3 regions of the Arthrobacter sp. BL-252-APC-1A genome follow, and region 2 is predicted to be linked to each of the others. Evidence: predicted binding sites of a transcription regulator. Region 2 holds the regulator's gene; each other region holds the start of a gene.
The links. Region 2 encodes LexA, which represses DNA repair genes until DNA is damaged. Its sites were predicted from a motif close to TCGAACANNTGTTCGA; they were not measured.
Positions count from the first base shown of each region.

Region 1: a site for LexA is predicted at 959-974, ahead of FYJ28_RS12575 (DUF6504 family protein). Genes of this name have one in related genera too.
Region 3: a site for LexA is predicted at 8,916-8,931, ahead of FYJ28_RS17735 (HNH endonuclease signature motif containing protein). Genes of this name have one in related genera too.

Region 1 is NZ_VULS01000008.1:41,414-51,893, reverse strand. It holds gene FYJ28_RS12580 (MDR family MFS transporter) at 1-889, shown strand, start outside; gene FYJ28_RS12575 (DUF6504 family protein) at 1,045-1,356, shown strand; gene FYJ28_RS12570 (DNA polymerase III subunit alpha) at 1,367-4,858, shown strand; gene thrS (threonine--tRNA ligase) at 4,928-6,940, shown strand; gene FYJ28_RS12560 (HIT family protein) at 6,959-7,582, shown strand; gene pgsA (phosphatidylinositol phosphate synthase) at 7,586-8,236, shown strand; gene pdxS (pyridoxal 5'-phosphate synthase lyase subunit PdxS) at 8,306-9,217, shown strand; gene FYJ28_RS12545 (GNAT family N-acetyltransferase) at 9,338-10,054, opposite strand; gene FYJ28_RS12540 (M3 family metallopeptidase) at 10,060-10,480, opposite strand, start outside.
Region 2 is NZ_VULS01000004.1:268,532-279,011, forward strand. It holds gene miaA (tRNA (adenosine(37)-N6)-dimethylallyltransferase MiaA) at 1-318, shown strand, start outside; gene dapF (diaminopimelate epimerase) at 315-1,265, shown strand; gene FYJ28_RS08655 (class I SAM-dependent methyltransferase) at 1,290-1,901, opposite strand; gene hflX (GTPase HflX) at 2,048-3,616, shown strand; gene FYJ28_RS08665 (ATP-dependent DNA helicase) at 3,609-5,645, shown strand; gene lexA (transcriptional repressor LexA) at 5,702-6,370, opposite strand; gene FYJ28_RS08675 (LysM peptidoglycan-binding domain-containing protein) at 6,802-7,245, shown strand; gene FYJ28_RS08680 (histidinol-phosphate transaminase) at 7,320-8,420, shown strand; gene hisB (imidazoleglycerol-phosphate dehydratase HisB) at 8,513-9,130, shown strand; gene hisH (imidazole glycerol phosphate synthase subunit HisH) at 9,127-9,762, shown strand; gene FYJ28_RS17115 (hypothetical protein) at 9,767-9,922, shown strand; gene priA (bifunctional 1-(5-phosphoribosyl)-5-((5-phosphoribosylamino)methylideneamino)imidazole-4-carboxamide isomerase/phosphoribosylanthranilate isomerase PriA) at 9,949-10,480, shown strand, end outside.
Region 3 is NZ_VULS01000012.1:71,364-81,843, forward strand. It holds gene FYJ28_RS15660 (permease prefix domain 1-containing protein) at 1-486, shown strand, start outside; gene FYJ28_RS15665 (antibiotic biosynthesis monooxygenase) at 551-1,150, opposite strand; gene FYJ28_RS15670 (LysR substrate-binding domain-containing protein) at 1,230-2,126, opposite strand; gene FYJ28_RS15675 (cytochrome P450) at 2,242-3,546, shown strand; gene FYJ28_RS15680 (2Fe-2S iron-sulfur cluster-binding protein) at 3,569-3,892, shown strand; gene FYJ28_RS15685 (NAD(P)/FAD-dependent oxidoreductase) at 3,894-5,135, shown strand; gene FYJ28_RS15690 (LysE family translocator) at 5,269-6,003, opposite strand; gene FYJ28_RS15695 (Lrp/AsnC family transcriptional regulator) at 6,084-6,533, shown strand; gene FYJ28_RS15700 (alpha/beta hydrolase family protein) at 6,571-7,239, shown strand; gene FYJ28_RS15705 (HAD family hydrolase) at 7,642-8,337, shown strand; gene FYJ28_RS17735 (HNH endonuclease signature motif containing protein) at 8,334-8,894, opposite strand; gene FYJ28_RS15715 (nuclear transport factor 2 family protein) at 9,016-9,372, opposite strand; gene FYJ28_RS15720 (LLM class flavin-dependent oxidoreductase) at 9,468-10,480, shown strand, end outside.

The DNA of each region.
Region 1 (10,480 bases), on a different contig from region 2:
CGCCCTGATCCTGGTGACCAGCTGGGGAGGAAACACCTATGACTGGGGGAGCCCGCAGATCCTCGGCCTGTCTGCAGCCGCCGTCGTTGCCGGTGCTGCGTTTGTCTGGGCAGAGCGCAGGGCCAGTGAGCCCATCCTGCCGCTGGGCCTGTTTCGGCTGCGGAACTTCCTGATCCCGGTGCTGGCGGGCATCGCCGTCGGCATAGCGATGTTTTCCACCATCTCCTACCTGCCCACCTTCCTGCAGATGGTCAACGGTGCCAGCGCCACCGAATCCGGGCTGATGATGCTGCCGATGATGGCCGGGCTGCTGCTCACCTCCATTGGCACCGGCCAGCTGATTGCGCGCACGGGCAGGTACAAGGTCTATCCCGTTGCCGGCTGTGCAGCGGTTATTGCGGGGCTGGTGCTGCTGTCCCGGATCTCCCAGGACACCCCGTACTGGTTCACGGCAATCGGGATGGCGGTGCTGGGCCTGGGCATCGGGGCGCTGCTGCAGAACCTGGTGCTGATCGTGCAGAACAGTGTGCCGCCCAAGAACATGGGAACCGCCATCTCCGCAGCGAATTACTTCCGCCAGATTGGTGCTTCCTTCGGAATTGCTGCTTTCGGGTCGATCTTCATCCAGCGGCTGACCGACCGGCTTGCCGATGCCCCCGCCGGGACCGCGGGGATGCTTCCGGCGGAGGGCATCAATTCGCTCACGCCGGCGGTGCTGCAGGCCCTGCCCGGCCCGGTGCAGCAGGAAATTGGTGCGGCTTTCGGCACGGCGCTGCCGCCGATCTTCCTGCTCAGCATTCCGCTGGTGGCAGCAGGCGGTGTGCTGTGCCTGTTTATCCGCGAGATTCCGCTCTCGACGCAGTCCCGGGTGGAGGCGGCGGCTGAGTAAATCAGAACTCCCACCGGGTTCCTAGGGGGCACCGTGCGGATTGTCAGAGAGCAGTCGTACACTGGAGATTCGAATATATGTTCGAATCAGGTTTTGTCCTGAATGCTGGTTCCGGCGACCGCCCGGCCCCGATTCAGGCACAGCGAGGGGCAGCCATGGGACTTTTCAGTGAAGCAGTTGAGGTGGTGTGCTCACCCGCGGGCATACCGCTGCGTCTTATCTGGCAGGGCAGGACCTACAAGGTCGCCGCCAATCCCGTTCGCTGGTATGAGCGCCGCCGCTGGTGGGAAGAAGAGCCCCGGGCAGAACGCGGACACGGCCCCGGACTGGTGGACTCGGAGATCTGGCGGGTACAGGCCCGCCTGAGCCCGCGCTCGCCGCTGCGCACGCTGGACATCTCCCGGCAGGCTGCCTCAAACACCTGGCGGCTGATCCGGATTCATGACGCCCTGCGGGAAAGCGCCTAGCACCCGTGCCATGAGCTTTACCCACCTCCATGCCGCCACGGCCTTCTCCGCCCACTACGGCACCTCCTGGCCGGAAGAACTGGCCCAGGCCGCCGCAGCGGACGGCGCTGACGCGCTGGCCTGCACCGACCGCGACGGTCTTTACGGCACGGTCAAGCATCTGCGTGCCTGCATGGACGCAGGGATAGATCCGATCATCGGCGTGGACCTGGCCATCCTGGACGGGGAAGGCAAAGAAGCAGAAGTAACCGGACGCGCGGTCATCCTGGCCCATGGGCACAACGGGGGAGCGGGCTACCACGCGCTCTGCCGGCTCATCTCCGACGCCCATGCCGGAACCTCCCCGTCCAGGGGCCGCGCAGGCCGGCCGCCCGGCGTCACCCTGGAGCAGCTTGCCTCCCGGGTATTGGGCAGGGACGGGGAACCGGTACTGAGCGTGCTGGTAGGGCCGTACACCGACGTCGGGCGTGCCATGCGCAGCCGAAGCTACGCCGTTGCCCGCACACTGTTCCGGCGCTGGCTGGCAGTTATGCCCCGCGCCGCGCTCGCCGTGGAAGTAGTCACCCACCTCAGTTCCCCGGGCACCAACCTGAGCCTGGCCCATGCTGTGCGGATGCTTCGGCTCTCGGATGAGATGAACATCCCCGCTGTACTGACCAACGCTGTGCGCTACGTGGATGAAGACGGCGCAGCAACCGCGGATGTGCTCGACGCCGCCAGGGCACTGACGTCCATGGGGCAGCTGGCAGACCTGCAGCCCAACGGCCAGGGCTGGCTGAAGTCAGGGCAGCAGATGGCGGCGCTCGCAGCGGAAATCAGCCACGAAGCCGGTTACGGGCGAACGGGCGCCGCAAAACTGCTGGCCGCCACGGAGGCGCTCGCCGATGCCTGCCGGATCGACCCGGCTGCGGATATGGGCTGGAAGCAGCCGGTGGTTCCAGAAGCGGGAGTCATCGGGATCGACGCCGAACCCGTCCTTGAACTGCGCGGCCGCTGCGAAGCAGGGATCGGACGGCGCTTTGGCCACCTGGCCGGTTCAGCCGAAGCAGCCATGCGCAACCGGCTGGAACACGAACTGGGCATCATCGAACGGCTGGGCTTTGCGTCCTACTTCCTGACGGTCGCCGAAGTTTCCACGATGATCCGCCAGATGGGGGTACGTGCTGCGGCCCGCGGGTCGGGCGCATCCTCGCTGGTGAACTACCTCTTGGGCATCAGCCACGTGAACCCGCTGGCACACGACCTGATCTTTGAACGCTTCCTCTCCCGGGACCGCTCCACGCTCCCGGATATCGACATTGATGTCGAAAGCGCCGAGCGGCACAACGTCTACCACCGCATTTTTGAACGTTTCGGCTCGCAGCGGGTCACCCTGATGAGCATGCAGAACGGCTACCGGGCCCGCGGAGCGGTGCGCGACGCCGGACTGGCGCTGGGCCTGCCGGATGAGGAGGTCGGCGCCGTGGCCAAGGCGCTGTGGCGCTTCTCGGCGAGCCACTTCCGTGAAGCGCTCGCAGAGAAACCCGAGCTGCGGGATGTTGCCGAGGCAGTGCAGCAGAACCGGCAGCTGGACCTGCTGGTGGATCTGACCGAACGGCTGGACCGGCTGCCCCGGCACATCTCCATGCACCCGTGCGGGGTAATCCTGGGTGACACCTCCCTGCTGGACCGCACCCCGGTACAGCCCAGCGGCCTGGGGCTGCCAATGTCCCAGTTCGACAAGCACGACATGGATCCCATGGGCATGCTGAAACTCGACGTGCTGGGCGTGCGGATGCAGTCGGCCATGGCCTTTGCGCTGAAGGAAGTGGTCCGCGTCCATTCCGGCGGCGATGAAGTGGCCCGGTCCGGCGGGCACGTCCGGGAAACCGAACCCCGCCCGGAGTGGATAGCTGAGGACGGCCGGATCGAGCTGGACGCTGTGCCGCTCGATGATGAGCCCACCTTTGAGCTGATCCGCAGCACCCACACGCTGGGCTGCTTCCAGATTGAGTCTCCCGGGCAGCGTGAGCTTGTTGGGAAGATGGCACCGCGCGATTTCAACGACCTGATCATCGACATTTCCCTGTTCCGGCCCGGACCCATGAAATCCGACATGGTGCGCCCGTTCCTGGAACACCGCCACGGCTGGGCTCCGGCGGTGTACCCGCACGAATCGCTGCGCCCGGTGCTGGCGGAAACCCACGGGGTAACGGTCTTCCATGAACAGGTGCTGCGGACCTTTGACGTGTTCACCGGCTGCGGGCTTGCCAAGGCCGATGAGCTGCGCCGGCTGCTGGGCAACCCGGCGGCCGAGCAGGGGGTGGAGGACTTCTTCCGGCAGGCGGCAGGGAAGCGCGGCTACGACGCGCAGACCATCGAGAACGTCTGGGGAACATTGAAGGCCTTCGGCAGCTTCGGTTTCTGCAAGGCCCACGGTGCTGCCTTCGCCGTACCCACCTACCAGTCGGCCTGGCTGAAGGCACACCATCCCGAAGCGTTCCTCGCCGGGATTTTCGAACATGATCCCGGCATGTACCCGCGCCGTCTGCTGGTGGCCGAAGCCCGCAGGATGGGCATTCCCATCCTGCCGCTGGACATCAACCGCAGCGGTGAGCAATACCGGGTGGAGCGGATCCCTGCTGTTCCGGCAGGTCCGGGCCAAGAGGCGCGACCGCCGCGGCTGGGCATCCGGCTCAGCTTTGCCGGCATTTACGGGCTCTCAGCGGCTGAAGTCCGCCGCATCGCCGCCGGACAGCCTTTTGACTCCCTGGCTGACCTGCGCGCCAGGGCCAGGCTCTCCAAGCCCTCGCTCCAGCGGCTGGCCCAGCTGGGTGCCTTCGATTCACTGTCCAGGGAGACCGGCTCCCGCGGCAGCCGTGCCGATCTGCTGCAGCACCTGGCTGAGGCCGCGGGCAAAACCGGGACCCGGAAATACGATCCGATCCCGGGCCAGCTGGCACTTCCGCTCGGAGACACGGAACTGGCCAACCTTGTGCCCCAGCTGCCTGAACCCACGCTGCCCGAACGGGTCCGCACCGAACTGGACCTGCTCGCCGTCGACGTCAGTGCACACCTGGTGGACAGCTATGAACCGCTGCTCGCCACCCTGGGCGTCACCAAAGCAGAATCACTGCTGCAGCTACGCAACGGATCAGAAGTGCTGGTAGCCGGCATTCGGGTAGCAACACAGACTCCGCCAATGCGGGGCGGCCGCCGGGTTGTGTTTATCAGCCTCGACGACGGAACCGGCTGCGTGGACTGCACCTTCTTCACCGAAGCCCAGGAAAAAACCGGCCCGCTGCTCTTCGGCACCGAACTGATGCTGATCCGCGGACTCACCCGGCGTACCGGCCCGCGGGGCATGAGCCTGCAGGCCCTCCAGGCCTGGGACCTCACGGACACTGCGTCCCTGCCGCTGCCCCGACCCCTGCCGCGGAGTGCAGGACAAGGTTCACAGAAGCAGCACCCGCGGGCTGCGCGGCCGGTTGGTCGGGCTGAAGAACAGCGGATAACATCGTAAGGGCGCGCACCATAGCTGCATGGGCAAACCCGTGCTCAAGCGCCAGTACAAACGAATCAAGGAGACAACGTGTCAGTGCCGGAACAGTTCACCCTCATCGTCGACGGCGAAGAGACCACGGTGGATACTGGCACCACCGGTGCTCAGCTCTTTTTTGAGCGGCGCGAGGTCGTTGTCATGCGGGTTGACGGAGTCCTGAAGGACCTCGACACCCCGCTGGCTCCCGGCCAGAGCATTGAAGCCGTGACCATCGATTCCGAAGACGGCCTGAATGTGCTCCGCCACTCGACCGCCCACGTGATGGCCCAGGCCGTGCAGCAGCTGCGCCCGGACGCCAAGCTGGGCATCGGCCCGTACATCAAGGACGGTTTCTACTTCGACTTCGACGTCGCTGAGCCCTTCACACCCGAGGACCTGAAGACCCTCGAGAAGATGATGCAGAAGATCGTCAACTCGAACCAGAAGTTTGCCCGCCGCGTGGTCAGCGAAGAAGAAGCCCGCGAGGCAATGGCAAATGAGCCGTACAAGCTCGAACTGCTCGGCAAGAAGGACGGGGCCGACGAAGCAGGTGAAGGCGCGAACATCGAGGTCGGCGCCGGCGAGATCACCATCTACGACAACGTGGACCGCAAGTCCGGCGATGTTATCTGGTGCGACCTGTGCCGCGGCCCGCACCTGCCGAACACAAAGCTGATCTCGAATGCCTTCGCACTGACCCGTTCGGCTGCCGCCTACTGGCTGGGCAACCAGGCGAACCAGCAGCTGCAGCGCATCTACGGCACCGCCTGGCCCACCAAGGACGCCCTCAAGGCGTACCAGGAGCGCCTGGCCGAGGCCGAGCGCCGCGACCACCGCAAGCTCGGCACCGAACTGGACCTGTTCTCCTTCCCGGACGAGCTCGGCTCCGGCCTGCCGGTGTTCCACCCCAAGGGCGGCATCATCCGCAAGGCCATGGAGGACTACTCCCGCCAGCGCCACACGGAAGCCGGCTACGAGTTCGTCTACACACCGCACATCACCAAGGGCCACCTGTACGAGGTTTCCGGCCACCTGGACTGGTACCGCGACGGCATGTTCCCTCCCATGCACGTGGATGAGGTGACTGATCCCGAGACCGGCGAGGTCACCAAGCCCGGCCAGGACTACTACCTGAAGCCGATGAACTGCCCCATGCACAACCTGATCTTCCGCTCCCGCGGACGGTCCTACCGTGAACTGCCGCTGCGGCTGTTCGAATTCGGTTCGGTCTACCGCTACGAGAAGTCCGGCGTCATCCACGGCCTGACGCGCGTGCGCGGCATGACCCAGGACGACGCCCACATCTACTGCACCCGCGAGCAGATGAAGGACGAGCTGACCAACACGCTGAACTTCGTGCTGGACCTGCTCAAGGACTACGGCCTGGATGACTTCTACCTGGAACTCTCCACCAAGGATCCGGAAAAGTACGTTGGTTCCGACGAGGTGTGGGAAGAAGCAACTCGCACCCTCGCCGAGGTTGCCGAAGCATCCGGCCTGGACCTCGTTCCGGATCCCGGGGGAGCAGCGTTCTACGGTCCGAAGATCTCCGTGCAGGCACGTGACGCCATTGGCCGTACCTGGCAGATGTCCACGATCCAGCTGGACTTCAACCTGCCCGAGCGTTTCGAACTCGAATACCAGGCTGCCGACGGCACCCGCCAGCGCCCGGTCATGATCCACCGTGCCCTCTTCGGCTCGGTTGAGCGTTTCATGGCTGTGCTGACCGAGCATTACGCCGGCGCTTTCCCTGCCTGGCTGGCTCCCGTCCAGGTAGTGGGCATCCCCGTCGCCGAGGCGTTCAACGATTACATGTACGACGTCGTCGACAAGCTCAAGGCCGCGGGCATCCGTGCCGAGGTTGACGCGGGAACCGACCGCTTCCCGAAGAAGATCCGCACCGCCTCGAAGGAAAAGATCCCCTTCGTCCTGATCGCCGGCGGCGAGGATGCAGAGGCAGGAGCGGTCTCCTTCCGCTTCCGTGACGGCAGCCAGGACAACGGCGTGCCGGTCGAGGAAGCCTTGAAGCGGATCGTCGAAGCCGTCCGGAACCGGGACAAGTAGCGGCGCGGGGGAGTCCAGATGGAAAGCCAGGATCAGTATCCGCACGACGGCGATGTCACGGACGAATTCGAACTCGCCGGGGTGCCCGATGCCTTCCAGCGGCTCTGGACTCCCCACCGGCTGGCTTACATCAAGGGCGGGCAGGATCAGGTTTCCTCCAAGGACAACTGCCCGTTCTGTGCTGCTCCGTCCCACACGGATGAAGAAGCGCTGATTGTCCACCGGGGCAGGCATGCCTTCGTGATCCTTAACCTGTTTCCGTACAACGCAGGCCACCTGCTGGTCTGCCCGTACCGGCACGTCCCGGATTACACCGACATTGACCTGGAAGAGACGGCAGAGATCGCCGCGCTGACCCAGACCGCAATGCGGGTACTGCGCAAGGTCTCCGCTCCTGCGGGCTTCAACCTGGGTATGAACCAGGGTGTGGCCGGCGGAGCCGGAATCGCCGCCCACCTGCACCAGCACATTGTGCCGCGCTGGAGCGGCGACGGGAACTTCCTGCCGATCATTGCCCATACCAAGGCCATCACGCAGACCCTGGGTGAAGTACGGCAAATGGTTGCCGACGCCTGGCCTGCCTCTGCTGACGAAACTTCTTCCGGCGGCGCGTCCGCTGCCGCCGGAAACGACGAGGCTTAGAACGTGCTGAACAAATATGCCCGCGGTTTCTTTACCGCACTGTTTACCCCCCTTGCCTCCTGGCTGATCCGGCACCGGGTCTCACCGGATGCAGTCACCATTATCGGAACCCTCGGCGTGATGGTCGGCGGCCTGGTCTTCTATCCGCTGGGAGAGCTCTTCTGGGGCACGATTTTCATCGTGCTCTTTGTGTTCTCCGACGTCGTTGACGGGATCATGGCCCGCCAACAGGAGCGCAAAGGCAAGTGGGGGGCCTTCCTGGACTCCACACTGGACCGTTTCGCCGACGGCGCGCTGTTCGCAGGTGTTGGCATCTGGTTCTTCACGGGGGGAGAGAACGACGCCGTTGGCATCGCCGCGGTCATCTGCCTGGTCTTGGGCATGCTGGTCTCCTACATCCGGGCCAAGGCTGAGTCACTCGGGTTCGACGCCAACGTGGGGCTTGCGGAACGCGCCGAACGGCTCGTCTTCCTGCTGACCGCCACCGGGCTTGTGGGGCTTGGAGTGCCGGAGGTTGTGCTGCTGGTTGTGCTGGTGGCGCTGTGCCTCGCCAGCTGCGTCACGATCTTCCAGCGCATGGCCACAGTCCGCAGGCAGGCTGCCGCTCAGGTGCCCGACGAGGACCTGCACCGGGACATGGGTAAAGATACGTAGCAGATCCTTCCGGGAACGGTATGTGGGCTTACTATGAGCTTTCCAGCCGAACTACCAGAGAGCTCTGCCATGCCTACAGAAACTCCGTCCCAGCCCGCTGCTTCCACCGGGGGCAGCCGCGTAAAGCGCGGCATGGCTGAAATGCTCAAGGGCGGCGTAATCATGGACGTCGTTACCGCCGAGCAGGCCCGGATCGCCGAAGATGCCGGCGCCGTCGCTGTGATGGCGCTGGAACGGGTCCCAGCGGACATCCGCGCCCAGGGAGGCGTCTCGCGCATGAGCGACCCGGACATGATCGACAGCATCATCGATGCCGTCTCCATCCCGGTTATGGCGAAGGCCCGCATTGGCCACTTCGTTGAAGCGCAGATCCTCCAGTCCCTCGGCGTCGACTACATTGACGAATCCGAGGTCCTGACTCCGGCGGACTACGCGAACCACATCGACAAGTGGAAGTTCACGGTTCCTTTCGTGTGCGGGGCCACCAACCTTGGAGAGGCGCTGCGCCGTATCAACGAGGGCGCCGCCATGATCCGTTCCAAAGGTGAAGCCGGAACCGGTGATGTCTCCAACGCCACCATGCATATGCGGCAGATCCGCACCGAGATCGCCCGCCTGTCTTCCCTGCCCGAAGACGAGCTGTATGTTGCCGCCAAGGAACTGCAGGCCCCCTACGAACTGGTCAAGGAAGTAGCTGCGTCCGGGAAGCTGCCCGTGGTGCTGTTCACAGCCGGCGGCATCGCCACCCCGGCCGATGCCGCGATGATGATGCAGCTCGGTGCCGACGGCGTATTTGTCGGCTCGGGTATCTTCAAATCCGGCAACCCGGCCCAGCGGGCCGCAGCGATCGTCAAGGCCACCACCTTCCATGACGATCCGGATGAGATCGCCAAGGCATCCCGCGGGCTGGGCGAAGCCATGGTTGGCATCAACGTGGATGAGATCCCGCAGCCGCACCGTCTTGCAGAGCGCGGCTGGTAGCAGCCGCCCGCGTCGCGGATGACAGGCTCCTGTTGCCGGCAGCACCCCGGTCCAGCAAAAAGCGCACCTGCCCGGAGCTTTTCCGGGCAGGTGCGCTTTTGAGTGCCGGGACCCTGCCGGCTAGCCGAGTGCCATCGAATACGTGCGTCCCCTGCCAACCAATGTGAAACCACGGGCCGAGCAGAGATCCTGGCCACCGTTGGCCGACGCGTTGACAACCAGATGCTCTGCTCCGGCAGCCTCAGCGGTGGCCGCCGCGGCGCTGAGCAGCGCAGTGCCGAAACCACGTCGCCTGCTTGATGTTCCAACCGCCAGGGAGAAAATGCCGCCCACCTTCGACGGCAGCGCGATCCCGCTGGGATAGAACGCGTACGCGCGTCCGGTCATCCGGGCGGAGTCCCGGGCCGCTATATGCCATGCCTGCCGGGGCTGCGAGTGGCCCACCCGCAGCTCCTCGGCGTCTGCGCCGGTGACTTCCCGCGGCTCGGTCTCGACGGATGCTCCGGCGCCCGGCCAGGCCTGCGGGGCCCGTACCGGTGCAGTCATCCAGCAGGTCTGCGGGCCACGGCGGAAACCGAATGCTTCAAGCGGAGCGTAATCCACAGACCCGCCGAGCCAGGCCGTCACCGTTGAGGCTCCAAGCCTGGAGCCTTCAGCCAAGCCGGGCCGGATGCCTGCCGGTGAGATCTCCTCGGGAAACATCAGCATCAGCTGGCGGCGGGCGGGAAGCCAAACCCACCGCGATTCATGTGTCCCAAAGGAGCGCCCGCCCGTGGCAGAGGCCAGGGCCGTGAACCAGGCGTGCTGCAGGCGCTGGCAGGAGGCAATGGTAGGCATGACGGTCAGGACAGCCCGCGCCGGGCCAGCAGGGGAGCAATGTCCGCGTCCCGTCCGCGCAGGTTGCGGAAGGACTGCATCGGATCCTCTGAATAGCCCTTTGAGAGCAGTTTGCTGCGGAACGCGTCACCGTTGGCTCGGACCAGTCCGCCGTTCTCGGTAAACCACTGAACCGTGTCGGCGTCCAGCACTTCGCTCCAGATGTAGGAGTAGTACCCGGCCGAGTAGCCTCCGGGGAAGATGTGCTTGAAGTACCCGGTGCGGTACCGCGGGGGAACCAGCGCGGGGTCGATCCCGGCATCCAGCAGCGCCTTGTGCTCGAAGGCTTCGGGATCCGAAACGGGTTCCTGGCCCGTGGGCAGCACATGCCATGCCCAGTCCAGAAGGGTGGCGCCCAGGTACTCGGTGGTCCGGAAACCCTCACCC
Region 2 (10,480 bases):
CCCGTGCTCCATGTTCGGCTGGCACGGCGCGTGGACCAGATGGTGCAGCAGGGGCTGCTTGACGAAGTCAGGGTACTGGACGCCGCAGGCCTGCGCAGCGGCAGGACAGCCTCGCGGGCACTGGGGTACGCACAGTTCCTGAAAGTTCTGGACGGCCACTGGAACACTGGGCAGGCGGTGGAGGACACCGTGATTGCCACCCGGAAGTTCGCCCGCCGCCAGCTGACCTGGTTCCGGGCAGACCCCCGGGTCACCTGGCTGGACTTCGATAATCCCGAACTGCTGAAGGCTGCGACCACCGCTATTCTTGAGGGGTGAGCACAACTTCCCCCGCCGCCCTGTCCGCTTCCGGCCTGCCGTCCGGCCTCGCCGGCCTCGCTTTGGCGAAAGGACACGGCACCGGCAACGACTTTGTCCTGGTCGCTGATCCCGACGGACTGCGGGACTACGACGCCGCCGACGTGGCCGCCGTCTGCGACCGCCACAACGGAATCGGCGCGGACGGATTCATCCGTGCTGTCCATTCCGTCCACGTACCGGAGGGCCAGGCGCTGCTGCAGTCCAACCCCGAAGCGCAGTGGTTTATGGACTACCGCAACGGCGACGGCAGCGTTTCTGAAATGTGCGGCAACGGGGTGCGGGTCTTCGTCCACTTCCTGATCGAAGAGGGACTTGCCGAGCTTGCTGAAGGTGAAGTGCTGGCAATCGGCACCCGGGCGGGGCTGAAGACTGTCACCCGCACCGGTACCGGCTATGCCGTGGACATGGGGCCGTGGGAGTTCATCTTCCCGGACCACGCTGCCGCCAAGGCGATGGATACCGTGGTTAACGCCGGGGGACTGGAAGTTCCGCGCCCCGGGCTCTCGGTGAGCATGGGCAACCCCCACACGGTCGTTGCGCTGGCTGAACTCTCCGAGCTGGCCGCAACGGACCTGGTGAATGCACCCAGTGTGGAACCGGTCCCTGAAGACGGAACCAACGTTGAATTCGTGGTCCCTGCCGAGCCGCTGGTGGTCGACGGCGTGGGCCAGCTGACCATGCGGGTGCACGAACGCGGCGTCGGGGAAACCCTTTCCTGCGGCACCGGGGCGTGCGCCGCCGCCGTCGCCACGCGTTTCTGGGCCGGAGCCGGCGCACCAAATGCCTGGAGCGTCGCAGTGCCCGGGGGAGTTCTGGGTATCCGCTTCCTCACCGGGCCGGACGGGCGCGAGCACGTGGAACTCAGCGGGCCCGCTGTGCTGGTGGCCCGCGGAACCCTGCTCTAGGAGGCGGGTCCGGGAAAGGGCCGGTCAGGCGCTGCGCTGGACCTTGATAATGCGGAAGGACTTCGCGGTGCTGTACCGGCTCACGCTGAAGTCCGCGCCCAGGTTCTCCGCCAGCCAGCGCTGAAGCGAATCCGACCCAAGGTTCTTCTGGACCACCAGCCAGGCGGTTCCGTCCGGTGCCAGCCGCGGCAGCCACAGCAGCAGCAGGGCATGCAGCTCATCCTTGCCGACCCGGATGGGCGGGTTGGACCAGATGGTCTCGAACCGAAGGGACGGGTCGACGTCGGCGGGCAGGCTGGCGTGGACATTGGAGAGTCCCAGCGTGGCGGCATTGTCACGTGTGAGGCCCAGGGAGCGCTCGTTCACGTCCACCGCGTACACCTGCGCTGCGGGCGATTTCAGGGCCATGGTCAGCGCGATCGGGCCCCAGCCGCAACCAATGTCCAGCAGGTTGCCTTCGGCAGCCGGATCGGGAATACCGGAGAGCAGTACCTGCGTTCCCTTATCAACACCGTCAGGAGAGAAGATCCCGCCGGAAGTGGCGAGGGTGACCTCGCGTCCTGCCAAGGTGACAGACAGCGGCCTGCGGACCTCCGGCGTCGCCGGCTGTGAACTGAAGTAATGCTCTGAACCCATAACTATCAAGGTTAGTGGCTGGACGGCCGCCGGATGCACGCAGAGGTCCTCCAGCCCTCCCTTACCTCTGTTGCACAACCTCGCGGACTCCCGCCACAATGTGGGTCCACTGGCCTACCATGGTTAACACCGCTTCTAAGGAGATTATGACCATCAACAATTCCCGTCCCGCCGCCGGCTCGACGCCCACGGACTTGAAGCCCGAAGAAATCCAGGGTGTCATCGACCGGATCCTGGCAAAGGACGACGCTGCTGCTGCCAAGCAGAGCGTTACGCCGGCCGGCGGATTCCGCGGCCAGGCACAGGCGCTGTCGGCCCAGGAAGCGGAGCACTCTGACTTCGACGGGGATCAGCAGGACCTTCAGGACCGCCGCGCCCTCAGGCGTGTTGCCGGTCTCTCCACAGAGCTTGAAGACGTCACCGAGGTTGAGTACCGGCAGCTTCGGCTGGAACGGGTTGTCCTGGCCGGACTGTGGACCGAGGGTACGGCCGCCGACGCCGAGAACTCGCTGCGTGAACTGGCCGCACTGGCCGAAACAGCCGGTTCCGAAGTGCTGGACGGGATGATCCAGCGCCGGCTGAAGCCGGACCCCGGAACCTTCCTGGGGTCAGGCAAGGCGCAGGAACTCAAGGACGTTGTGATGGCTACCGGCGCGGACACCGTCATTGTGGACAGCGAACTTTCGCCCTCCCAGCGACGCGGGCTGGAAGACATTGTCAAGGTGAAGGTCATTGACCGCACCGCGCTGATCCTGGACATCTTCGCCCAGCACGCCAAGTCCCGCGAGGGCAAGGCCCAGGTTGAGCTGGCCCAGCTTGAATACCTCCTTCCGCGTCTGCGCGGCTGGGGCGAATCGATGTCCCGCCAGGCCGGTGGACAGGTCGGCAGTGCCGGAGCAGGTATGGGATCGCGCGGCCCCGGTGAAACCAAGATCGAACTTGACCGCCGGAAGATCCGCACCCGCATGGCCAAGCTGCGCCGCGAGATTGCCGGCATGAAGCCCGCCCGGGAAACCAAGCGTGCAAACCGCCAGCGGAACCAGATCCCGTCCGTGGCGATTGCCGGCTACACGAACGCAGGAAAATCCTCGCTGCTGAACAGGCTCACGGATGCAGGGGTCCTGGTGGAGAACGCACTGTTCGCCACCCTGGATCCGACCATCCGCCGAGCCGAAACCCCGGACGGACTGGGTTACACGCTGGCTGACACCGTGGGATTTGTGCGCTCCCTGCCAACCCAGCTGGTGGAAGCCTTCCGGTCCACCCTGGAAGAAGTTGCCGACGCCGACCTGATCCTGCACGTAGTGGATGCCTCCCACCCGGATCCTGAAGGACAGATCGCGGCCGTGCGTTCCGTCCTGGCCGATGTTGACGCCCGCCGGATCCCCGAGATCATCGTGCTGAACAAGGCTGACGCCGCCGACCCGTTCGTCATCGAACGGCTGCGCCAGCGGGAACCGCGGACCGTGGTGGTCTCGGCCCGCACCGGAGAGGGCATTGAGGAACTCCTCCAGGCCATCTCCGAAGGAATTCCCCGGCCCGGCGTGGAACTGGACCTGATGGTTCCCTACGAACGCGGCGACGTCGTTTCCCGCCTGCACAGTCAGGACGCCGAAATTCTTTCGCTTGAACATGAGGAAAGCGGTACCCGGATGAGGGTCAAGGTCCGCGATTCGCTGGCTCCGGAGCTGGAGCCGTTCCTCAACCATGCCTAAGAAAGACATCGCTGCGGAGGTCCTGGACCTGCTGGAGACCGCCATTGCAGCCATGGGCGGACAGCAGCGTCCGGGACAGCAGCAAATGGCCCGGGAAGTTGCTGAATCGATTGAGTCGGGTCAGCACCTCCTGGTTCAGGCAGGAACCGGCACCGGCAAGTCACTTGCCTACCTGGTGCCCCTGATCCACCATGCGCTGCAAAGCAGTAAACCGGCTCTTGTCTCCACGGCTACCCTGGCGCTGCAGGCACAGATCGTCGGCCGCGACGTACCGCGCCTGCTGACTGCCCTGAAGCCCAAGCTGCCCCGGGATGTGGACGTTGCCCTGCTGAAGGGGCGCAGCAACTACGTCTGCGTGCATAAGACCGGAGGCGGCTTCCCCGACGACGACGACCCCGGAGCGCTGTTCTCCCTGAGTGAGGAAAAGGCCGTCCCGCATCCTGCCCCGGCGCCCGGAGCCACCTCGGCGCTCGGGCGTGAGGTTGTCCGGCTGCGTGAATGGGCAGAGGAAACCGAGACGGGCGACCGCGACGAACTCCTCCCTGGAGTCAGCGACCGCGCCTGGCGGCAGGTCTCCGTCACCGCCATGGAATGCCTGGGCGCCCAGCGCTGCCCCGTCGCAGAACACTGCTTCAGCGAACAGGCCAGGGCGAAGGCTGCCGTCGCCGACCTGGTGATCACCAACCACGCAATGCTCGCCATCAGCGCCTTCGAAGGACTTGCCGTCCTGCCGGATTACGACGTTGTGGTGATTGACGAGGCCCATGAGCTCCAGGACCGGGTCACGGGCGCAGTCACCGGTCAGCTCTCCGGCACGGTCATCAGCGCAGCCGTGACGGCCGCCCGCAAGCACACATCGGCGTCGGTCGAGGAGCTGGCCGCCGCGGGCCGGGCGTTCGATCTTTCGGTTGAGGGCATTCCCGCCGGCCTGCTGCCCACCGGGCTCAACGAGGAACAGCAGCTGGCAGTGGCCCGGGTACGCGAGGCGTGCCGGGTTGCATTATCGGACTCCAAGCCGGAAGGCGGCGACGCCGGCGACGGCGGGCGCCAGATGGCGCGGTCCCGCCTCCTCGCGGTACTTGAACTCTGTGAGCGCGTGCTCGAAGCTCCGGAATCCGGTGAGGTCCTGTGGGCTTCACGTCCCAGCACTTTCTCGCCGGGGGAGGGCTATTCGCCGCCGGACGAGTCGGCACCTGCAACGCTCAACGTGGCACCGATTTCGGTGGCCGGCCGGCTGAGGGACGGACTGTTTGACGGGCACACTGTTGTGCTCACCTCGGCCACGCTCGCTATTGGCTCGGAGTTTGGGCCCGTGGCCGGCGGGCTGGGCCTGAGCGGTGCCGGCGCTCCCGCTTGGACGGGCACCGACGTCGGAAGTCCGTTCGACTACCCGCGCCAGGGTGTGCTGTACGTCGCGCGTGACCTGCCCAAGCCCGACCGCGGCACGTCGCCGGCACAGCTGGCCGAACTTGAAGCGCTGCTGAAGGCTTCCGGAGGCGCGGCACTGGGACTCTTCTCCTCGCGCCGTGCGGCGGAGGATGCTGCTGCTGCGCTCCGGGACAAAGTGGATTTCCCGATTCTCTGCCAGGGTGAGTCCTCAATGTCCGCCCTCGTGAAGCAGTTCGCGGAGGAGGATTCGACGTGTCTGTTTGGAACAATGTCCCTCTGGCAGGGAGTCGACGTGCCCGGTGACGCCTGCCGGCTGGTGGTCATTGACCGGATCCCGTTCCCCCGGCCGGATGACCCGCTGATGACAGCCCGCACCCGTGCGGTGGCCAAGGCAGGCGGAAACGGGTTTATGACCGTCTCTGCGACCCATGCCGCAGTCCGGCTTGCCCAGGGCGCCGGCCGGCTTATCCGCGCCGCGGGGGACCGGGGCATGGTCGCTGTGCTTGATTCACGGCTGGCAACGGCCAGGTATGGAGGGTTCCTGCGTGCGGCTCTGCCGCCGTTCTGGTCCACTACCGACAGGACCGTCGCCCTGGGCATTCTGGAGCGGCTGAACACCGGACAGCGCGCGGACGCCTAGCCGCGCCGGGGCCGGCTTGTGCCGCCGCCCTGAACCCCCGGAGGAACCTGGAATCCCTAGAGGGACCGCATCACTGAAACGACCTTGCCCATGATGGTCGCGTGGTCGCCCATGATCGGCTCGTAGCGGGTGTTCTGCGGCAGGAGCCAGGTGTGGCCGTTGCGCTGCCGGAAGGTCTTGACCGTGGCTTCGTCGTCCAGGAGAGCGGCAACAATGTCCCCGTTTTCCGCCGTCTGCTGCCTGCGCACCACTACCCAGTCCCCGTCGCAGATGGCGGCGTCGACCATGGAGTCTCCGGAGACACGGAGCATAAACAGTTCGCCGTGCCCGACCAGCTGGCGGGGAAGCGGAACCATTTCCTCCACCACCTGCTCGGCCAGGATGGGCCCGCCGGCGGCGATCCGCCCAACAAGCGGGACCATTGCCGTGTCCACGGCTGTAGTGAGCTCAGTGACAGACGCAGCGGCGGTGCCGTCCGGTGCCGATGATTCGGTGCCCTGCGGCTCTTTGTGCATCAGCAGCGGGACCAGGATTTCCATGGCGCGGGGGCGCTTGGGATCGCGGCGGATGTAACCCATCTTCTCCAGCTGGCTCAGCTGATGCGTCACGCTGGAGAGGCTCGCCAGTCCCACGGTGTCGCCGATTTCGCGCATCGACGGCGGGTAGCCGTTGGTGCTTACCGACGCCTGGATGGTTTCGAGGATCTTCTTCTGCCGCGGGGTCAGCGCCCGGGGGCGCGAAGAATCAGCCGCAGCAGCGGCAGCCGGGCTGCCATCGGAGTTAGTCCTACGGGGCACTTCGGCTTCCCTTCGAGCGTTCCGGGCTAACCGGATTGGCGGCAATGTCAGTGGCGGGTGTTTCTCTTTACTCCGAACGGAACTGCCGGACTGGACACAAACACCCGCGGGCGGATGCAACTGTCCTGACCGGCAGCCAAACCGAAGGTTTCCTGCCGATACCCACGCTAGGGGAGCGGCAGGTCATTTTCAAACATTTGTTCGAGTGAGTCTCGACATCGTTCGTAGATAGATGCTAGAAAAGGAAACAGCAGGAATCGAATACATGTTCGATTCACGTACGCCAACTGTTCGAATCCAGTTTCGAAGCCGCGAGAATGCCGGCCGGGGGAACGGACTCGAGCCGGAAAGGTTTTGCCATGTCAGTTCAGTTCGCGGCACCCCGTGCTTCCCTGGGCCACATCCGCTCCGCCCGCTCCACCCCCGCGTCCTCCAACGCTGTCCGTCACCAGGATTCCACCAGGACTGCAGCGCCGCGCCGCGCAGCTGACTCCGGTCCGCTGCGGCTCACCCGCCGCGGCCGGCTCCTGCTCATCGGTGCTCCCGTCCTGCTGGGTGGGGCCGCGCTGCTCACCTTTATTGGCTTCTTCACCGCGCCTGCCCTGGCAGCGAGCGGCAGCGGGGAACTGACCCGGACCCAGCAGGTCAGCGTCAGCACCGGGGACAGCCTGTGGAGCCTCGCCACGGAATACGCTCCCGAACGGGACCCCCGGGCAGTGGTGGCAGACATCATGGAACTGAATAACCTCTCCGACGCGGTGGTTCCGGCCGGCGTGCAGCTCTACATCCCCGTCGCCGGCTAGTTTTCGGGGACAATACCGGCCGTCACGTTACTGCGGATTCTGCAGCCCGCCGGGCAGCGCCTTAAGCTGTACGGGTGACTGAACAGCTGGAAAAACTGAACCGACTTCCCCTGCGCGACGACCTGAGGGGCCAGACCCCCTACGGTGCGCCGCAGCTGGAAGTGCCGATCCTGCTGAACGTCAACGAGAACACCCACGGGCTGCCGCAGGAGGTCGCTGAGGCTATTGCGGACTCGGTACGCGACGCCGTAGCCGGGCTCAACCGCTACCCCGACCGGGAGTTCACCGAACTGCGCAAACGCCTCGCCGCCTATCTTGGCCACGGCCTGGCGATCGAAAACATCTGGGCAGGCAACGGGTCCAACGAAGTCCTCCAGCACATTCTGCAGGCATTCGGCGGGCCGGGCCGGACAGCAATGAGCTTTCCGCCCACCTACTCCATGTATCCGCTGCTTTCCAGCGGAACCGGCACCGCCTACCTGACCGGCGTCCGGGCAGTAGATTTCACCCTCAGCCCTGAATCAGCGGCAGAGCAGGTGCGGGTAGCCAAGCCGAACATTGTCTTCCTCTGCACCCCGAACAACCCCACGGGCACGGCCCTGGGCCTCGATGTGGTGGAAGCCGTCTATGAGGCAGGGAAGGCCAGCAATGCGATTGTCATCGTTGACGAGGCCTACGCCGAGTTCTCGCATGCCGGAACGCCCAGTGCCCTGCAGCTCCTGCCGGGCCGGGAACGACTGATCGTCTCCCGGACCATGAGCAAGGCGTTCGCGCTGGCAGGTGCACGCCTTGGCTACATGGCCGCGGCGCCGGAAGTTACCGATGCGCTCCGGCTGGTCCGCCTCCCGTACCACCTGTCCGCAGTCACCCAGGCAACAGCCAACGCTGCGCTGGCCCACGCCGGCTCGTTGCTTGCCAACGTTGAAGACATCAAGGGCCAGCGTGACCGGATCGTCGCAGAGCTGACCGAAATGGGCCTGCAGCCGGCGGAGTCGGATGCCAACTTCGTGCTCTTCGGCGGACTGGAGAACCCCCGGAAGGTCTGGCAGGGACTGCTCGACGCCGGTGTCCTCATCCGCGACGTAGGCATCCCCGGACACCTGCGCGTCACTGCCGGCACCGAAGCGGAAACCACTGCCTTCCTCTCCGCCCTGCGCAGCCTGCTCTCTGCGTAGCACCATGACGGCCCGGGCCAGGTGCGGCGTGAGTTCCCGGCGCCGCAAACACTAGACTGGTAACCAGACCGACTTCTTCCTAAGGAACCTTTATGACCGTGGAGACCGCCACCGGCCGCACGGCCCGCCTCGAGCGGACCACCAGCGAATCATCCGTGCTTGTAGAACTGGATCTGGACGGCACCGGCCGTTCGGATATCAGCACCTCGGTGCCGTTCTACGACCACATGCTGACGGCACTCTCGAAGCACTCCCTGATTGACCTGACCGTCAAGGCCACCGGGGACACCCACATCGACGCCCACCACACCGTGGAGGACGTCGCGATCAGCATCGGTGAGGCGCTGAAAACCGCGCTGGGCAACAAGGCCGGCATCCGCCGGTTCGGCGAAGCTACCGTGCCGCTGGATGAAGCCCTTGCCAACGCCGTCGTGGACATTTCCGGACGCCCCTACCTGGTGCACTCCGGTGAACCGGCCGGCCAGGAATACCACCTGATCGGCGGGCACTTCACTGGCTCCCTGACCCGCCACGTTTTCGAAGCGATCACGCTGCACGCCCAGATCTGCCTGCACATGAACGTGCTGGGCGGGCGCGATCCGCACCACATCGTCGAGGCACAGTTCAAGGCGTTTGCCCGTGCCCTCCGCGCCGCCGTCGAACCCGATCCCCGCGTCGAGGGCATCCCCTCCACGAAGGGCGCGCTGTGAGCCGCAACGTCACCGTCCTGGACTATGGCTCCGGGAACATCCACTCGGCCGTCCGGGCACTGGAGCGGGCAGGCGCCAGCGTCACGCTCAGTTCCAAGTCTGCTGACGTGCTCGAGGCCGACGGACTGGTCGTCCCGGGAGTCGGTGCCTTCGCAGCGGTGATGAAGGGACTCAGGGACGTAGACGCCCTGCGGATGATCGGACGCCGCGTCGCCGGCGGCCGGCCCGTGCTGGGCATTTGCGTTGGCCTGCAGGTCCTCTTTGATGAGGGAGTCGAGCACGGTGTGCGGACTCAGGGCATGGGCGAGTGGCCGGGCGTCGTGGAGCGCCTGGCAGCAGACGTCGTTCCGCACATGGGATGGAACACTGTCCAGGCTCCCGAAGGGTCCCGCCTGTTCGCCGGCATAGAGGATGAGCGGTTCTACTTTGTACACAGCTACGGCGTGCAGAAATGGGACTTCGACGTCACCCAGCCGGCCATGCAGCCGCCGCTGGTGACCTGGTCCAACCATGGCGGACCTTTTGTCGCCGCAGTGGAGAACGGTCCGCTCAGCGCCACTCAGTTCCACCCGGAAAAATCCGGTGACGCCGGCGCTGCCCTCCTCGAAAACTGGTTGAAGGGTCTGGGCTAAAGCCATGTGGAGTGTTGTTCTTATGGGCCTGGCCGGTCTGCTCATCGGCGGAGCCATCTCCTTCCGCCGGCAGGGCCTGCCGCGTTTCGTCACCATCAGTTTTTGGGTGCTCGCAGGAATGTCCCTGCTCGGCGCCTATGTCCTTACCCTCGGCCTCTGAGCCGGTACGTCACCGAAAGCAGGACCATGTCCCTCACAGAAACGCCCATCCTCGAACTGCTCCCCGCCGTGGACGTTGCCGACGGCCAGGCCGTCCGCCTGGTCCAGGGCGAGGCAGGTTCGGAGACCAGCTACGGCGACCCGCTGGACGCCGCCATGGCATGGCAGAACGACGGCGCGGAGTGGGTGCACCTGGTGGACCTGGACGCAGCCTTCGGCCGCGGCAGCAACCTGCCCCTGCTCAAGCGTGTTGTCGAAGCACTGGACATCAAGGTGGAGCTCTCCGGCGGCATCCGTGACGACGAGTCGCTGGACAAGGCCCTGGAGCTCGGTGCCCGCCGCGTCAACCTCGGCACCGCGGCCCTTGAAAATCCGGAGTGGACCGCCAGCGCCATTGCCCGCTACGGAGACGCGATCGCCGTCGGGCTTGATGTCCGCGGCACCACCCTGGCAGCCCGCGGCTGGACCAAGGAAGGCGGCGATCTCTGGGAGGTCCTGGCCCGCCTCGAAGATGCCGGCTGCCCCCGCTACGTAGTCACCGACGTCACGAAGGACGGCA
Region 3 (10,480 bases), on a different contig from region 2:
GTACCGCGAAAGTCCCAGGTCACCCTCGGCGACACCATCGCCTCGGTGGTGCTGGTTGCCTTCTTCATCGGCGTGCTGCTCTGGCAGCGGATCGGGTCGCTGCTGTACCTCAACGGCGAACCCGTGGTGGTGCTGCAGGAAGACCTCTGGAGTTTCTGGCTCCCGTACGTGATCGTTTTGCTGGTCCTCGAGGCGGGTTTCGCCGTCGTGCTTTATCTGGCCGGACGCTGGACCTATGCCTTTGCCGCAGTGAACACCGTGCTTGCGCTGGCCTTTATGGTGCCGGTGCTGTGGCTGCTGTCCACGGACCAGGTCTTTGACTGGAGCTTCCTGGCGAACGTCGACTGGGGTGCGGACGCATCCACCTGGATTGCGGGCATCACGGCGGCGACGGTGCTGGTTATCGGCGTCTGGGACATCGGCGACGGATTCATTAAAGCCTGGAAGGCCGGCAGACCGGCGGCTGTTCCAGCTGATGTCCGGTAGCAAAAACACGACGGCGCCGCGCGGGGAGATCCCGGGCGGCGCCGTCGTTTTTTGCGGACGCTGGTTAGTCGCGGCGTCGCTGCAGCCAGGGCTGCAGGAGGCCCGTGACCCACGGCAGCACCCAGTAGGCCATGATCGGAGTCAGGATCGCAGTGGTGATCAGTACGCGCAGCGGCATCAGGATGTCATCCCAGACCGGAACGGTCAGTCCCACCAGCCAGGTGAAGGCCAGGTTCACCGGGAAGAAGCCCAGCCAGATGGCCACGGCCTGCTTCCAGCGGGGCGGTTTCACGGGAGTCTCAAGGTCCGTGATGGACGACGGCGCGTCGAACCAGCCCTCAATACCGGTACGGCGGGTAACGGTGCGGTCCTCAACCATGTCCCGGCCGCGCTCAAGCCAGTCGCGCCGGGGCTCGGAATGTTCCCAGGCATCCAGCGCAGCCGCATCGGAGAACCGGTACAGCATGTGCCACTCATCGGACGTAGCGGAGGCGCGGACCCATCCGGACCCGAGGAACCCTGGCCAGGTGTTGGCGAGGTTGACGCCCTCCTGGACCCAGTGGGTGGCCTCAGGCACACGGCGGGGATCGACCCGCCGGGTGATGGAGACCGTCACCGCCTCCGGCCCGCGGGCCGGAAGGGTGTCAGTGTGCGTTGATGTCATGTTTCCAAGTATCCGGGGGTACTGCGGTGCCGGACTAATCCGGAGCCTTCCCCGGCTGCTGCGGGCACCCCGTTGCTGTTCAGCCGTACAGCTCGGCGGCGAGGCCGAGCATCGCGGCCACACTCCGGGAGGGCCGCAGGGCCGACGGCCACACCATGGAGACCGGAACCGGACGGACCGCGGGGCTAAGCGGCCGCACTACCAGCGGACGGCCTTCATAGGACAGTTCTCCGGCCGGCTGCTGGACGAGGATGGCGTAGCCCATCCCGCGTCCCACCAGCGAGCGCGTCACCTCATAGTCCGTAGTGCGGAACCGCACGTTCGGCACCAGGCCGGCGGCATCAAACATGGTCATGGTGTTCTCCCGGCTGGGATCAACGTCCAGCAGGATCATGGGTTCGGGCGCCACATCGCCCAGGGACAATTCGGTCCGTTCCGCGAGTGGGTGCCCCGCCGAGAGCACCACGGCCGGTTCGGCCGCGAACAGCGGCTGCCGGTTCAGCCCCGCCGGAAGCGAGAGATCGTAGGCGATGGCGACGTCGAGCTGTCCGTCCGCCAGCCGCCGGTGGATCTCCGACTGCGGACCGTCATAGAAGTCCAGCTCCACCAGCGGATACCGCCGCCCGTAGTGCTCGATCAGGCGGGCCAGCACCGTCGGGGCCAGCGTCAGGTAACAGCCCAGGACCAGTGAACCGCGCACCTCGGCGTCGCTGCCGCCGGCGTGGAGCTGCAGGTCAACGGCGTCCACCAGCAGGCTCCGCGCCCGGCCGAGCACGTTCTGCCCGGCCGTGGTCAGTGTGATGCCGTGCGCCTTTCGCCGGATCGCCAGCTGCGCCCCGAAGGCCCGTTCAAGGTTGTTCAGCGCCCCGGCCACTGCCGACTCGGAGACATGCAGGCTCTGGGCCGCAGCCGCAATACTGCCCTGGTCAGCGACGGCGGCGAAGACCTCCAGTTGCCGCAGGGTGTACCGGAGCATGCATAACCTCACTCAAAGCGTGGATATTCAATGATTTCTTGTACTTTACCGTGGATATGACGCACGGCACACTGGGCAGGCGGGTGCCGCCGCAACGCACACGAGGAGATCACCGATGACCACCCCGGATACCACCCAGTCCCCCGGCTGCCCCTTTTCCGGCGTGCCGGCGGACAACGGCTCCGCCGAAGCCGCCTTCCCTGGTGCGGCCGCCGGCGTTCCCGGCACCATCCCAGCGGCCGGGGAATTCCGCGAAGCGCCCGTGGCCGACTGGGTAACCATCCCCGACCTGTACCGGGACCCGTTCCCGATCTACCGGCGGATGCGCGAGGAAGCCCCGGTGCACTGGGTACCGGCGGTGAACCGATACATGGTGACCAGCTACGCCGCCTGCCACACCATCGAGCAGGACGACGCAACCTTCTCCGCCGATGAAACCGGTTCACTGATGAAGCGGTCCATGGGCCATTCAATGCTCCGCAAGGACGATCCGGAACACCGGGTTGAACGGGACTCCTACGGGTCCACACTGCGTCCGGGAACCATCAAGAACCACTGGAAAGCCCTCTTCGAGGCGAACAACGAGAAGTACCTAAGGGAGCTGGAGGCCAAGGGCTCCGGCGCCGACTTCGTCTGGGACTACGCCGCACCCTACGCCGCGGAGAACCTTCGCCTGGTCTGCGGGTTCCACAACGCCACGCAGCAGGACCTGCAGCGCTGGAGCCAGACGATGATCGACGGCACCGGGAACTACGCGGACGACGCCGATGTCTGGGAAAAGAGCGCCCGCTCCTCTGCGGAGGTGGATGCCGCGATCGACGAAATGCTGCCGTACTTCCGGAAGAACCCGGACCACTCGCTGCTCTCCGGGCTGGCCTCGATGCCGATCCCCCTGGAAGCCATCCGCGCAAACCTGAAGATGACCATTGGCGGCGGGCTGAACGAGCCGCGGGACGTCCTGGGCACCACGGTCTGGGCACTGCTGGAGAATCCGGACCAGCTCGCCTCGCTCCAGGAGGACCCCAAGCTGTACGCCGCGGCCTTCGAAGAATCCGTCCGCTGGGTGGCCCCCATCGGCATGTACCCGCGGGAAGCCACCCGGGACACCGTGCTGGAGGGCATCCGCCTGCCCAAGGGAGCGCGCATCGGCGTCGTGATTGGGGCCGCCAACCGTGACCCGGCGGTCTTCGAGGACCCGGAAACCTACAACATTCACCGGCCCAGGAAACCGCACCTGGGTTTCGGCGGCGGAACGCACTTCTGCGCCGGCACCTGGGTGGCCCGCACCCAGGTGGCCCAGGTGGCCATGCCCGCACTCTTTGACCGTTTCCCGCGCCTGCGCCTGGACCCGTCGGCTGAGACGGTCGACGCCGGCTGGGTCTTCCGCGGCATGCTCAAGATGCCCGTGCGCTGGGACTAACCCCGACTTTCCTAGGAGAACCATGAACACCGTTACCTTTATCCAGCCCTCGGGCGCGCCGGCCACTGTGCGCGTGGAGCCGGGCACGTCCCTGATGCGCGCCGCCGTCACCAACGGAGTGGACGGCATCGTCGGGGAATGCGGCGGCCAGGCGATGTGCGCCACCTGCCACGTTTATGTCCGCCCCGAGTTCGCCGCGGCGCTCCCGGAACCCAGTGACGACGAAGAGGAGATGCTGGACTGCACCACAGCTGAACGGACGGAGCTTTCCCGCCTGGGCTGCCAGATCAAGGCCTGTGCGGAACTGGACGGGATCGTCGTCGACGTTCCGGCGGAACAGGTCTGAGATGTCCGTAGTCATCATCGGCGGCGGGCAGGCCGGGCTGCAGGTTGCGGACTCGCTGCGCAGCGGCGGCTACCAGGACGGCATCACGGTCATCGCCGAGGAACCGGGCCTGCCCTACCAGCGTCCGCCCTTGTCCAAGGACTATCTGGCACCCGAGGGCAACCCTGCACCGCTGCCGCTCCGCGCGGCATCGTTCTTTGCGGACAAGGAGATCACGCTGCGCAGCGGCGTGCGTGCGGCCGCTGTGGACCGCACTGCCCGGACCGTGACCCTATCCGGCGGGGAGCAGCTGGGCTACCGGCACCTGGTCTTTGCCACCGGCACCGCGAACCGTGCCCTCACCTGCCCGGGCGCAGACCTTCCCGGCGTGCATCTGCTGAGGACACTGCCCGACGCCGAGGCGCTCCACTCGGCCCTGGCTGCGGCCCGCCGCGTGGTGGTGGTGGGTGCCGGCTTCATCGGGCTGGAAGTTGCCGCCGCTGCCCGGGCACGCGGCTGTGAAGTGACGGTGCTGGAGTTCGCGCCAGGCCCCATGGGGCGGGCCCTGAGCCCCGCCATGGGTGCCTGGTTCGCCGGGGCCCACGCCCGTGCCGGAATCCGGCTGCGCTTCAACGAAGGCATCGCCTCCTTCGAGCCGGGCATGGACGGCAGGGTTGGCTGGGCGGTGTCCACGACCGGTTCCCGGTACCGGGCGGATCTGGTGGTGGCGGGCATCGGCGTCGTGCCCAATGATGCGCTGGCCGCCGCGGCCGGGCTGGAAACCGGGAACGGCATAGTGGTGGACGCCGCCCTGCGCACCTCGGATCCGTCGGTCCTGGCCGTGGGTGACTGCGCCAGTTTCCCGTCAGTGCACGCGGGGGCACGGATCCGGGTCGAGTCGGTGCAGAACGCCACGGATCAGGGTCGGCACGCGGCGCGGACCATCCTCGGATCGGCCGAGCCGTACACGGACCTGCCGTGGTTCTGGAGCAACCAGGGCAGCCTGCGGCTGCAGATCGCCGGCCTGTCCGCACCCGGGGACCGGACCGTGTTCAGCGGCGATCCGGAGTCCGGAAAGTTCTCTGTGCTGTGTTTCCGGAACGAACGGCTGTCCGCCGTGGAGTCGGTGAATTCGCCCGGGGAGCATTTGGGTGCACGGAAGCTGCTGGCGGCCGGGATCAGTCCGTCACCTGAGGAGGCTGCTGCCCCCGGCTTCAGCCTGAAGGCACTGGCGCGGCAGGCCGTCGCGGCGTCGTCCGCTTAGCTTCCTCCCCCTCCCCGCCCCCGCCCCCGCTCCCGCTCCCGCTCCCCATCGAGAGGGCAGAAACTGCTCTTTTGAGCCCTCAAACGGGCAGTTTCTGCCATCTCGATTAGCGGGCCGGGGTAGGCGGGCCGGCTCAGGCGAGGACCAGGAGCCGCTCGCCGAGCAGGACCAGTGCCACGCACACCATCAGGATGCCGCTGGCCAGGGTGACCGCGCGGGCTGCTGCAGGCCGGGAGCGGAGCAACCGCCGGGCACCGAGCGCCACCAGGGTGTAGACGAGCACGGAGACACCGAAGTGGGACAGCCCCAGCACCAGGGACTGCAGCGGCAGCGCCAGGGCTGCCGCCGGATCCACGAACTGCGGGATCAGGGCCAGGTAAAGCAGCAGCGCCTTCGGGTTGGTGCCTGAGGTTCCCAGCCCCTTGAGGAACTCCCGGCGCTCGACCGCGCGGCGGGAGCGGACCGGCGCGCGGACGGCCAGGGCCACGGACCCGGAGCCACTTGAACCGGAGCCCTCCGCTACGGCCGGTTCTGACTCCGCCCCAGACGCGGGCACCGGCGTCGTACTTCCGTCTGTAAATCCGGCGCCGCGCCAGGAACGCATCGTGGAGATGCCCAGCCACAGCAGGTACGCGGCGCCGGCCAGGGTCAGGCCGGTGAGCAGCCCGGGTGAAGCCGCGATCAATGCCGCGAGCCCGGCGACGATCAGCGCGGTGTGGACCAGGTAGCCGGCGCAGAGCCCGGCCACGGAGGGGGCCACGCGCCGAGCGCGCAGGCCGGAGGAGATGCAGTACGCCCAGTCAGCACCCGGAGTCATGGCCAGGGTGATCGAAACCGCCGCGAACCCCGCGAGCTGTGAAAGATCCATTCCTCAACCCTAGGAAAAACGTGGCGCGAAGTGCTGACCGGAATATGCTGCACAAACGGGTTTCACGATATGGTTTTTGCGTGATTGACGCCATTGACCGTGAAATCTTGCGCCTGCTCCAAAATGACGGACGGATGAGTGCGACGGCGCTGGCCGCCCGGGTGGGGCTGACCGTCGCACCGTGCCACCGCCGGATCAAGGAGCTTGAACGTGCCGGGGTGCTTACCGGATACCGTGCCGTGGTGGATCCTGCCGCCGTCGGACTGGGCTTCCAGACCCTGGTGTTCGTGACCCTGCGCGACCGCACGCAGATGCTGGCTTTCGAGGAGGCCGTTGGCCGGCACGAGCAGATTGTGAAGGCGGACCGCCTCTTCGGTGATCCGGATTTCCTGCTGAAGGTGATTGCGGCGGATCTTCCCGGCTACCAGCAGTTCTACGACGATGTGCTGGTGAACCTGCCCGGGGTGGAGAAGCTCACCAGCACCATCGTGATGAAAACCGTCAAGGAAGAAGCCGGCCTGCCGCTGTGAGGTGAGCGGCGCGGAGCCCTCCCGTAAATTGGGACCTATGCCCACTGAAACCGAGGAACTTACCGTCAACGTTGGGGACGGGACCGTTAGTGCCGTGTTCGCCCGGCCCGCCGATGCGTGGGCGTCCATGGTGGTGGCGCATGGAGCCGGGTCCGGCATGGAGCACCCCTTCCTCACCGGCTTCACCAACGCGATGAACGACGGCGGCGTGGCGACCTGGCGGTTCAACTTCCCCTACCGGGAGGCCGGCAAGAAGTTCCCTGACCGTGCGCCGGCCGCGATTGCCGCGTGGCGGGCCGTGATGTTCGCGGCGGAGGACAATGCCGGCGGCGTGCCCGTGTGGGCGTGCGGAAAGTCCTTCGGCGGCCGGATGGCTTCCATGGCTGTGGCGGAGGGGATGCAGGCCGCGGGGCTCGTGTATCTCGGGTACCCGCTGCACCCGCCGGGCAAGCCTGAGAAGGTTCGCGACGAGCATCTGTATGGGTTGAGACTGCCCATGCTGTTCCTGCAGGGAACCCGGGATCCGTTTGCCCTGCCCGGCGAGCTGGAACCGGTAGCGGAAAAGATTGGGTCCAACGCCGTCGTCGAACGTATTGAAGGCGGGAACCACATGTTCGAGGTAGCCGGGAACAAGCGGCCGCAGGACGTGATCGGGGCGTCGCTGGCTTCGCCGGTGCTGGAGTTCATGCGTTCCCACCGCGGCTAGCAGCAACGGCTCGCAACCTTTGCGCAGATACCGTCGCTTTGAAGGGCCCACCCCAAACCTTTGCGCAGATACCGTCGCTTTGAAGCGCCCTGAGGAGCGTTTACTGCACGAGGGTTGTCCCTGAAAGGCCCTAAGGGACGTCAACTCCCCGAAGGTTTGCTGGACTGTTCTTGTCTCCACTCATGGCAGCGCCAGGGTCGGATTACCCGCACCACTCCCCTTGGGGTTCACCTGCAGTTCGGGCGGGTTGCCAGGACTCTGGCCGGCGTCTTCTGTTTTGACGGAACCCCCGCGGCGCTGCCACGATCATTGGGGACGCAGCGCCGTACATGGCGCGCAGCAGTTCATCAACTATTCGCTTCATCTGCCGCGGGCTCCTGCGGCGCTCGTCCAGGAGGACCTTTGGCACCGAACCCCGCCCTGCAGGCCGTTTTCTGGGACATGGACGGAACCCTTGTGGACACCGAGCCATACTGGTTCGCCGCCGAAAAGGAACTGATGGCCCGGTTCGGGGTCACCTGGAGCGATGAGCAGGCCATGGAACTGGTGGGCAACGCCCTTCCGGATTCAGCACGGGCGTTGCAGGCCGCCGGAGCCGACCTGGGGATCCGGGAAATCCTCGACGGGATGCTGGACAGCGTAATCCGGTCCGTACGGCGCGAAATCCCCTGGCGTCCCGGAGCCCGCGAACTGCTGGCCGAGCTTTACGCCGCAGGAATTCCCTGCGCGATGGTGACTATGAGTGAATCGCTGCTGGCCCAAGTCATTGCCGATCAGCTGCCGGAGGGCACCTTCAGGTTCCTGGTGACCGGAGAGATGGTCGCCAACGGCAAGCCTGATCCGGAGCCCTACCTGCTGGCAGCGAAGCTGATGGGCGAAGAACTGGGCACGACCATGGACCTGGACCGCATTGTTGCCGTGGAGGATTCGCTGCCCGGCGTCGCCTCAGCCAAGGCCTCAGGTGCCGTGACCATTGCTGTGCCCAACGCCGTCGACATTCCCCCCCAGTCCGGTATCACGCGCTGGGAAACCCTGGCCGGCCGCACCGTTGAGGATCTGCAGGCGCTGGTTGCGGACAGGGTTACCGCTTCGGCTTAGGGTCTCCCTCTCCGCACGGTGAGTCCGGAGGATTTAGACCGGTTGCAAGGCCCGCAGAGGATTTGAAGATTATCCTCTGTACTATTTCCTCCCAGCGCTACTGGGATAACGTGGTCATACTGCAATTCTGACGAGGATCCGCACGCCTGGCAGCTCCCGCCATCTCTCAGCCACACCAACTGCTTCAGATCGTCCGGAATGTGCTCTCGCTTGGTCTTCTGACGTGGGATAGGTCCCATAGCGACGATGGCCTGAGCCCGCTCCACCTGCTGACGCTGCCGATGTGCCTTCGAAGTGATGAGCGCATATACCTGATCAGCGTTGAGCTCCTCAGATTCCCAATAAAACCTGTCCTGATAATGCCAGTATCGACGCGTACCGATGCGTGCCACCAGCTTGGGATATTGCCTCTGCCGTTCATGATGATTCAGAAATTCACGCTCACTGATCCTTCTCAGCTCGTAAGACTTCCTACCAACCGTTATGACAGCCGGACCGTTGCTGGTCCAAAAACTCCTGCGATGACTGAAAGTCACATTCTCGGCTCTTCTGAGCATCCCCTAGCCCTAAGTTTCTAGTCCAACGATTATTCTCATCATTGCCTAATGACGGCTGTGGACAAGAACAAAACGCCTAGAGCGACCGACTCTTCGAATAGGGGGCAGACACAGTCCTGGGCTAGTACGGCGTGTGCTGGTGGAGGGCGAGCTTCCACTCGCCGTCTTCCTTCGCGTACACACTGCTCAGCAGGGCCGTGTACGGCGTCCCGTCCCGGTCTGCGCGCACCTTGTAGGTGAGGACACCGACGTCGGGCCCTAGATAGGACTCCTCCGGGTCAATGATCTCGAAAGCTGACCAGGGCGGGCCGCCCATGGACTCAATAACCTGCCGGCGGTCCGCGATCCGCAGGCCATTCGTCAGCATCATCACGGGCTCACGCGCCAGCACCTCCGAGTAGAACGCGGTCGCTTCCTCCGGTCCGGTGGACAGCGCGTGCCAGCCGGCCGTTTCAAGTTCCACGAGTTCGTTTTCCATGGTCCGGGAGTGTAGACGCGCCGCAGGCGAACCGACAGGGAGCGAAGGAAACTGCACGCCGGAATAACCCCCGGTGCGTGGGCGCTGGAGAAGGTGTGAAGAAGATTGGATTCCTTTCCTTTGGCCATTATCAGGACGTCCCGGGTTCCCTGACCCCCACGGCCGGCGACGCGCTGCTGCAGGCCATCGACCTGGCGGTCGCGGCTGAAGAGGTCGGCGCCGATGGTGCGTTCGTACGTGTGCACCACTTCGCGCCGCAGCAGGCGTCGCCGTTCCCGCTGCTCGCCGCGATGGCTGCGCGCACGTCCCGGATCGATCTGGGCACCGGCGTAATCGACATGAGGTACGAAAACCCGCTGTACATGGCTGAAGAAGCCGCCGCAACGGACCTGATCAGCGGCGGCAGGCTGCAGCTTGGCATCAGCCGGGGATCCCCCGAGCCTGCGCTGCGTGGAGCCGAGTCCTTCGGTTACGTTCCTGGTGAAGGCGAAACCGACGCGGACATGGCCCGCCACCACACCGCTGTCTTCCGTGCCGCCATCACCGGCCGCGGCATGGCGCCGGCCAACCCGCAGATGACCGGGCACTCAGGCCTGCTGCCGATCGAACCCCAGTCTCCCGGTCTGAGCGACCGCATCTGGTGGGGTTCCGGCACCCGCGCGACGGCGAAGTGGACCGGGGAACAGGGCATGAACCTGATGAGTTCAACGCTATTGACGGAGGACACCGGCGTCCCCTTCGACGAGCTGCAGGCGGAGCAGATCCACGCCTATCACGAGGCTTGGAAGGCGGCCGGGCATCCCGGGCAGGGGAAGGTCTCCGTCAGCCGCAGCATCATTCCGCTGGTCAGCGACCAGGACCGGCGCTACTTCGGTCTCCGCGCGCAGGCTGAAGCCAAGGACCAGGTGGGCCGCCTCGAAGGCGGGCTGGCTCGGTTCGGGCGCAGCTACGTCGGCGAGCCGGATGTCATCGCCAAGGAACTGGCCGACGACGCCGCCGTCCAGCTTGCTGACACCGTGCTGGTCACCGTGCCGAACCAGCTCGGCGTCGACTACAACGCGGCGCTGCTGGAGAACATCGTGAAGCTCGTGGCGCCCGACGCCGGCTG